Regions from separate parts of the Alkalihalophilus lindianensis genome, predicted to be linked through region 4. Evidence: riboswitches for the same ligand, from Rfam matches in the RefSeq annotation. Region 4 holds a riboswitch; each other region holds the start of a gene.

Region 1 (2,200 bases), on a different contig from region 4:
AATCGGGGCACCTAATAAAGAGGCACAAGAGTTACTCGCAGAAACTCCTGGTATTACTTCTACACTCACACCAGTTGCTTCTGACCATCCTTTTTCAATTAGCACCTCATAGACGAGTCCAGCCATCCCGTAGACCCCAGCATCTCCACTAGAAATAACCGCTACTGTTTTTCCTTCTTCAGCAAGGCGAACAGCTGCTTGGGCACGACTTACTTCTTCTGACATTCCTGTGCTAATAATCTCTTGATCTGTTAATAACCCTTTAATGAGATCGACATATGTTTTATATCCAATGATGCAGTGACTCTCTTGAATTGCAGTTAGTGCCCTATTTGTCATATGATCAAAACTACCAGGCCCGAATCCAATAACCAGTAATTTACCTAGCACTTTACATCCCTCCTTATATCCAACAAGCTAAACATCCGTATTTAATCATCAAATGTAAGCCGTTTCATCTAACTCTTTGCTCCTTCCAATTCAACTTTAGATATACCCTTAATACATTTATCTGTGTTGATTGCTTTCATTTCATCATTATCAAAGCTGTAAATTAGAGAATCTTTCAAGTTAACTGTTGAATCTTGATGACTCTTTATAAGAGACCTCCCTACTTCACTTGAAGTAACTGAATACCAGTTTCCTTCAGGGTAGACAACAACCACACATGCATCTTTACAACGTCCATTACACCTAGTTCTCGATGTATGAATTTGTTGATCTAGTTCCCTAATTTTAATCTCATCTCGTATCGCTAACGTAATTTCTTCACCTTCTTTTCGCATACAACTTGAGCCATTACAAATCAATACATGCTTTTTTGTACCATTCAAATTCCAAGTAGTCATATCCTCACTCCTAATTTCAAAAAAATAAAAATACACCCCTAGGTAGAGGTGCATTAAACGCCATACTTATAATAAGCAGCATCTATTACACTTCTCTACCTATGACCCGTAGGTATTGAAGAAAAAAAATCAAGGCAGGTTTCCTGACTTGGGTTCATCATTTCATTGTGTCTTCCCGAATTACCAGTGACCTTCATACAATGAAACTTCCCCTTACAGTGGCGGGACCGTGACGGATTTACACCGTGCTTCCCTTTTAAGCATAACGAAAAATTATGCACCTTGTTTTAACTTGTGATAGAAAATAAAAAAACCTTAGCTTCATTTTCGAAGTTAAGGTAGGTAGGCATGTCCAAAGTAGAGTTCTACTTACAAGAACTCTAATATGATCATCCCACATCCTCCCTCCGAAGATTGGATACAATATTAAAAGCAGGTTTCCTGGCTTGTGTCTAAATCTTACTCATGTCCCTTCCTAGAGTAGAATACTCCAGTGGTTTGACATTTTCATCAACACTTACAGTAGCGGGGGCTGCATCAGACTTTAACTGATTTCCCTATTATCCCAAAACAATATCTTGGGCACTTTTAATATACTGTCTATTAAACTATGATTTATTATATATGGCAACCATTATTTTAATTCATCTGTTTTTTTAAAAAGTTAAAAATTTATTATTATTTTTCTTTTTTACTTTGAAACTTGTATATTCTTATACTATATAAAATTTTAAGAGGTGAAGAAAATGACAACAGCTATATTAGTGATTGATATTCAAAATGACTATTTCCCAAATGGAAAGATGGCTTTAACAAACCCTGAGCAAGCAGCACAAAATACGGCTAAACTGCTTTCACACTTCAGAGAAACAGGCGCACCAGTCTTTCATGTACAGCATATCACAGAAGGTGAAGTCGTTCCTTTTTTCCATCCAAATACAGAAGGTGTCGAAATTCATGAGTCAGTACGCCCAATAGAAGGCGAGACAGTCATTGAAAAACATATGCCGAATAGCTTCTTCAATACAAACTTAAATGAAAAACTACAAGAGCAAGGGGTTAAAGAATTAATCGTTTGCGGTATGATGTCTCATATGTGTATTGATGCAACAGTACGTGCAGCAGTTGAACAAGGATATACATGCCAAGTGATTGAAGATGCTTGTGCAAACACAACATTACAAATTGAAGATAAAATCATTCCCGCTGATCATGTTCATTACGCATTTATGGCCGCATTAAATGGCATCTATGCAACAGTGAAAACAACAGAGGCATTTTTAAAATAAAAGAGATTCTTTTGGGACTATAATGTCTTTATCTTTACAAGAATGATGTTTTCAATAACTTAA
Region 2 (2,200 bases), on a different contig from region 4:
TTGGTTAAAGAACTATGTATAGGCGCTTGAAATTCGTTCTTATCAGTCTAGCTGTCCTTTTTCAACTGCTGACCATTCTTTTTGTTTTTATTAATATCACATGGGCTCTACTAGCGGTTGGAGGAAATGTAGCTAGTTTTCTAGCAGTGTTAATCGTTTTTATGCTGGAACGAAAAAAGGAGAAAGAGGAGGAAATTGATTATGAAAATAGTGACTACTGATTCAATTGCGGGATCTGAGATTATCGAAGTGATTGGCTACGTAAAAGGGGGAACGATTCAGACGAAGCATATAGGCCGTGATATTACAGCGGGGCTTAAAGGAATTGTCGGTGGTGAAATTAAAGGGTACAACGAGATGATGGATGAAGCCAGAAAGCTTGCGATCCATCGCATGGTAGAGGAGGCGACGAAAAAAGGAGCAAATGCAATTGTCGGAATGCGTCTCCAATCATCGACGGTTATGGGGTCTGCAGCAGAGATCATTGCTTATGGTACGGCCGTTAAAATTAAGGAATAAGAATGAAAGCCTTGATGCTAATATGCAACAGGGCTTTTAAAAATTTGATTGAAAGAAAAGTCTTGCATCTCAGCTATATTTCCGGTACGATTTCAATATATCGTAGCATTGGAAGTTTTATTCAACTATATATTGTATTACGAAATGTTGGTGCTGCTTAGCAGCTTAATAGGGAATCTGGTGAGAATCCAGAACTGTCCCCGCAACTGTAAGTGTGGATGAAATGAGGCAACCACTGTATAAGAGTGCTTAATAGGTGCTTATACGGGAAGGCTCAAAGTAAGGTGAAGCACAAGTCAGGAGACCTGCCACCATTTCTTAGTCAGCTATCTTCGGGGGATGAGAAGTGAGACGGCAGCGACTAGACAAGCGCTATTTTAAGTGACTGTCTACTGCTCGTTTAGTTTGCAACGACCAACGAAGCCGTTTTACGTCCTATCTCTCAAATTGAGGGGTAGGGCGTTTTTTTATTTGTTATCGAGATGAGGAGTGAGAGAAATGAAAGAATTAAAGATGATGAACAAGCAAGATACACAATTACAGCAACGTTTTCCGAATCTAGTAACAGAGGAGTGGTTAGAGGAAACATCTACATTAACATGGCAGCAACGCGCATTATCAGCATTAAATGAACTCTCCGTTGATCAACCGGATTGGACGTTTGTAGCGTCATTTTGCTATATCAATGATTTGAAAGAGCATATTGCCAAAGGGCGAGGAGAGGAAGTTGATTCTCTTCCATTAAGCTTCCCTGCCTATTTCAAACAGCAAATAGAAAATGGTATCTATGACAAACGTCTGGACTCCTATACTAGTGAGGAACTAAATCTACTAGCTCTTGTGATAGAACCAACTCGTGATGAAAAATTCACATATATTGGGATTAAAACATTAGCCGATCGTTATTTAGCTAAGAACTTTGAAGATCAAATTATCGAATTGCCACAGGAGCGTATGTTGGTCATTGCGATGATGTTGATGGTAGAAGAACCGCAAGATAAGCGGCTTGATTTAGTAAAAGAAGCCTATTGGGCGTTGTCTAACTTATATATGACAGTTGCCACACCGACACTTTGTAATGCTGGTAAAGTAGGTGGTCAGCTCTCGAGTTGTTTTATTGATACAGTCGATGATGACCTTCGCTCTATTTTTGATAGTTGTACAGATGCCGCAACCGTAAGTAAAAATGGTGGTGGACTTGGAATATATCTCGGTAAGATCCGGGCAAAAGGCTCGTCGATTAGAGGATTTAAGAATGTCTCGTCTGGAGTCATTCCTTGGATGAAGCAGCTTAACAATGTTGCGGTGAGTGTCGATCAGTTAGGGCAACGTCAAGGGGCAATTGCTGTGTACTTAGATGTTTGGCACAAGGACATATTTGCTTTTTTAGATGCCAAGTTAAATAACGGTGATGAACGTCAACGAACACATGACTTATTTACAGCTGTTACGATTCCTGATGTATTTATGGAAGCAGTTGAGAAGCGAGAGAATTGGTCTTTGTTTGACCCTCATGAGGTTCGAATTAAGATGGGATATTCTTTGGAAGATTTCTATGATGAAGCAAGAGGCGAAGGGGAGTTTCGACAAAAGTATGCTGAATGCTTAGCGAATTCTGAGCTCTCGCGGATAGAGGTTCCTGCTATAGAGATTATGAAACGTATCATGCTTTCTCAATTAG
Region 3 (2,200 bases), on a different contig from region 4:
TACGCTTCCCTTTCCAATACTTATAATTAAAGCGAATGCACAAAAAAGTATAACTGAGGTATAAGCAATAACGTGATTATTCGCCAAATACCTCTGGATAAATGACTGACGCAAGTTCTTCTACTCCTTTTACAAGACGTGGGCCAGATCTCGTTACTTCATCTGATTGAACATCATAAATACGATCATTTACTACTGCTGTAACATCTTGCCAAGCTGCTCGATCCTTAATTTTCTCATCAGCATTTTCGACATAATAACCGTATGTTGTGATGATTACCTCAGGATCTAATGACACAACTTCCTCTTCTGTAAATTGTGGCCAGCCCTCTTCTGAGTTAGCTATGTTATTAGCATTGATCATTGAAAGCATTTCATCGATAAAGGTATTGCTTCCTGCTGTGTACAATTCATCAGAAACTTCTACCCATACGCTGACTTTTTCTTCTTCATTAATCTCAGAAGCCTTTTCTTCCACACCAGCAAAGCGTTCCTTCATTTCTTCTACTGTGTGTTCTGCTTGCTCGTCGGCACCAGATGCTTCTCCGATAAGAGTAATTGCCTCGTACACAGCATCAATGGAAGTCGCATCATTAATAACTACAACCGGAATACCAGCGGAACGAATTTGTTCTAATCCTTCTTCAGAACTATGGGCACTTGACTCATGTGATAAAACAAGGTCAGGCTGCAAAGATAACACTCGTTCTACATCAAATGTCATATCCCCAACACTCTCAACCTCAAGAACTTCCTCAGGGTAGTTATCCCAATCTGTTCTTCCTACTACATTGTCACCTTGATCAAGTGAATAAAGAGTTTCTGTAATGCTTGGAATCAATGAAATCATTCTCTCTGGCTTTTCATCAATTGTCACTTCATCCCCTAAAGCATCGGTTACGGTACGTGGAAAATCATCGGTTGCTGTACCATCGGCGCTGTCTTCATTTTCTTCCTCCGTTGTTGCTTCACCCTGTTCAATATTTGGTTCTACTTCCTCCGTACTTTCACTTTCTCCACATGCTGTGATGATTAATGCCATCATCATAGCTGCTAGTAACACATTCCACTTCTTAAACATACGACACTCTCCCAAATATATAATAGTACTTATTTTCTCTTTAGCTACTGTGTGGAACAAAAAAGTTCAGGAATCGATCAATACAAAAAAGCACTCCAAAACGAGGAGTGCTTACATAATAAAAGTAGTACTAAACTTACTCTAATATAATAATTACCTGAGTATGTTAGACCGCTTCCCCTTTTCCTCGAAGGTTTCACAACAAACGCCTAGGCAGGTCTCCTGACTCATGCTTTGCAATTGTTTCTCCTTCCCATCAAAGTGACAGTGGCGTAGTGAAACAATCTAGCATTTACAGTGGCGGGACCGTGTTGGAATTACACCAACTTCCCTATTATCACTCCCGATTATTGAGTGACCTAGATGTGCGCTATATGAGATTGTTAATAAGTATCTTTATTATACATGAATCCATACTATTCGACAGTATTTTTCGAGAATTTTTAGGGAATTGAAAAACCTTATAGACCTTATTACAACTTATTTTTATACCAGTTATATCTCGTTTTTTATCATCATGTTTTAATTTTTTAGAGTGTGGTATTCAATATAATACATTCTCAAAAAATACAGGAGGTACTGACCGTGAAAAATACAAACTATGCAACTCATGAGATCTTGGAAGTTCACGAGATCCTCACCATTAAATCTGCAAGCTCAGCTAAATCTTCTATGATGCAAGGGCTCGCCTCGGATAACAAGTTAAAAGAATTACTTGATAAGGATGCTAAAACATCTCAAAAAGCAATCGAAGAATTAAGCACTATTTTAAAGGAAGTAAAATAAGGGAGGCGTTAACTATGGCTAGTATTTTAGATAAAATTAATAATAAAGAATTAATAAACGATGAAGTAATTGCTACAGACCTCTTAGTAACTTCAAAAGCAGCTGTTAGAAGTTATGCTGTAGCAATTACTGAGACAGCTAGTCCAAAAGTTCATAAAATCTTAAAAAAGCAGTTAGATGAAGCTATTGATCTTCATCATCAAGTAGCCACATACATGATTGAAAATGAAATGTATCATGCTTATGACATTGAGGAGCAAGTAGACCATGATATGGAAAAAGCAGAATTAGCATTAAAGATGCCTACTAAAAAATAATTGAGTCTATAAAAAA
Region 4 (2,200 bases):
CCATTTTTCTTTTTGAGATCTTTTTCTCTCTTCAAATGGTGTTCTTGATGTAGCAAGAACATCTACATTCGCAAGTTGACGTTGAACTTCCACGTTCATACGATTTGTATTTTTATGAAATTCAATAATTGAATAACTATACTTTTTTAACTCCTCCTGCTTTTCTCGATTTCTAATTACATTTCCTAGTAAGGCTACTTCCTCTAATTTCTCATTAGCAAAGGCCAGAGCATCGACAAACTCCTGGTCAAGGTTTTTTTCACCAGCGGTCGTAACAGGTACATGTAGCAAGGAGCATGAAGGTTGAATGATCAGGTTTTGAGTATGCGAAGAGAGCTCTTTTACATGTTCGTATTTATCTAAGAGGTTACTCTTCCATATAGAACGACCATCAATGACTCCGCAAGCCAAGAATTTATCTTGAGGAAAACCAAACGTCCTCAACTGTTTCAAGTTCTCTCCATTGTCATGAACAAAATCAAGTCCAATTCCTGCAACGGGTAATTGTGTAATTTCTTTATAATGATCAATTGATCCAAAATACGTTTGAAGAAGGAGGTTTAATTCCGGTAACGCATCATTAAAATTAGCATACACTTCTTTAAATAATTCGATCATTTCTTGATTAACATTTTGAGCGAGAATCGGTTCATCAACTTGAATCCATTCTGCTCCAGCTTGCTCAAGTTCTTTGAAAACCTTGATATAAAGGGGGATGAGTTGCGGAATAATCTCCTTGAAGTCCTCGGTTTGATAGCCTTTTGATAATGAGAGAAGGGTGATAGGCCCTACAATAACGGGTTTTCCGACAATATTAAGCTCATATTTTGCTTCATTAAATAATGTAAGTAATCGGTTATGAGTCAAGGTAGGCGTTACCTCTTTTAATTCAGGTACAAGATAGTGATAGTTGGTATTGAACCACTTGGTCATTTCAGAAGCGACATGTTGATCTGTTCCTCTGGCAATGGCGAAATATTGCTCCAGCGAGGCTGCTTCCATTGATTGAAACCGTTTAGGAATAAGACCAAACATAACCGCAGTATCAAGCACATGATCATAATAACTAAAATCACCAATTGGTATCAGCTCAACTCCTAGTGCTTTTTGGGTTTTTAGATACTCGATTCTTAATTTTTTCATCTCTAATTCAAACGTAACTCTTGTTATCTTTTTTGACCAATACTTTTCTAATAGACGCTTCCATTCTCTGTTCTTTCCAATTCGTGGATATCCCACGTTTGACTGTATAATATTCATGTTTAATTCCCTCCGAAGATTAATAGTGTGTATGTACTAAAACGAAAAAAATCTCTTTCCTAAAAGAAAGAGAGATCACATGTACAGGATTAACCCGGATTATCATAAATCAATGGCCAAAACATATCGATCACTCCTCCCTAATAAACGCGTAGGTACTAGTGCGTACAAAAGGCAGGTCTCCTGACTCGAGTTCATTGCTAACTTAATTCCTTCCCGTTCGATATTGTGCTTCATAACAATATTGAATAGTGGTATATCATAAGTAGCTCACTCTTACAGTGGCGCGACCGTGTCGGCTTTTAACCGAACTTCCCTTTTAAGGCTTGGACATTTAATCCAAACCACCTTTTGCATGAACTTATAAAATTTAAAATAGATAAAATACTTAGACTATATCCTAACTCACTTTTTTTTATTAAGCAAGAATTTTGTTGGAGACTATTCTACATAAGTGAAACTATGAATTACTTCACTAAAGAGTTTAATCATGTACCCGTTTACGCTAGAAACTATACCTTTTTAACAGTGGTTTACAAAACCTTTACACAGCAATCATACCTACTTAATATTGCCCATCTATACTAGCAATTGTGAGAGGGAGAACCACTTACGCTACTATTTTTCCTACAGAAAAGGGAGGACAATTCAGTGAAGAAGTTTTTAATGCTCTTAGTAATGGCAGTACTTATGGTAATTGTTGCAGCATGTGGTGGAGGATCTGACGAACCAGCACAAACAGATAACACTGGTTCAGAGGATGCAACAGGAGACAATGCAGCGGAAGCATCAGAGGAACTAGACGGCAGCGTAGTAGTTGATGGGTCAGGTACAGTTTATCCATTAATGTCAGTCGTTGCTGAAGAATACATGATTCGTGAACAACCAAATGTATCAGTTGAAGTAAGTCGTTCTGGTACAAGTGCTGGTTTTGGTAAAT

What was found. A riboswitch is a leader RNA that binds a small molecule or an ion and turns the genes downstream of it on or off. The one in region 4 is predicted to bind cobalamin.
Region 1: linked by a shared signal. The riboswitch ahead of RYX56_RS12630 ((2Fe-2S) ferredoxin domain-containing protein) and the one ahead of metE (5-methyltetrahydropteroyltriglutamate--homocysteine S-methyltransferase) in region 4 are both predicted to bind cobalamin.
Region 2: linked by a shared signal. The riboswitch ahead of RYX56_RS15125 (ribonucleoside-diphosphate reductase subunit alpha) and the one ahead of metE (5-methyltetrahydropteroyltriglutamate--homocysteine S-methyltransferase) in region 4 are both predicted to bind cobalamin.
Region 3: linked by a shared signal. The riboswitch ahead of RYX56_RS03295 (ABC transporter substrate-binding protein) and the one ahead of metE (5-methyltetrahydropteroyltriglutamate--homocysteine S-methyltransferase) in region 4 are both predicted to bind cobalamin.

What each region holds. Positions count from the first base shown of each region.
Region 1 is NZ_JAWJBA010000004.1:12,651-14,850, reverse strand. Features, by position in the region: gene cobJ (precorrin-3B C(17)-methyltransferase) at 1-339, opposite strand, end outside; gene RYX56_RS12630 ((2Fe-2S) ferredoxin domain-containing protein) at 459-848, opposite strand; cobalamin riboswitch at 965-1,148, opposite strand; cobalamin riboswitch at 1,263-1,453, opposite strand; gene RYX56_RS12625 (cysteine hydrolase family protein) at 1,595-2,137, shown strand.
Region 2 is NZ_JAWJBA010000005.1:32,763-34,962, forward strand. Features, by position in the region: gene RYX56_RS15110 (alpha/beta hydrolase family protein) at 1-22, shown strand, start outside; gene RYX56_RS15115 (hypothetical protein) at 27-221, shown strand; gene RYX56_RS15120 (YbjQ family protein) at 202-519, shown strand; cobalamin riboswitch at 651-846, shown strand; gene RYX56_RS15125 (ribonucleoside-diphosphate reductase subunit alpha) at 1,033-2,200, shown strand, end outside.
Region 3 is NZ_JAWJBA010000001.1:588,028-590,227, reverse strand. Features, by position in the region: gene RYX56_RS03300 (FecCD family ABC transporter permease) at 1-114, opposite strand, end outside; gene RYX56_RS03295 (ABC transporter substrate-binding protein) at 77-1,081, opposite strand; cobalamin riboswitch at 1,277-1,459, opposite strand; gene RYX56_RS03290 (hypothetical protein) at 1,667-1,867, shown strand; gene RYX56_RS03285 (spore coat protein) at 1,882-2,184, shown strand.
Region 4 is NZ_JAWJBA010000003.1:214,092-216,291, forward strand. Features, by position in the region: gene metE (5-methyltetrahydropteroyltriglutamate--homocysteine S-methyltransferase) at 1-1,260, opposite strand, end outside; cobalamin riboswitch at 1,417-1,627, opposite strand; gene RYX56_RS11145 (PstS family phosphate ABC transporter substrate-binding protein) at 1,912-2,200, shown strand, end outside.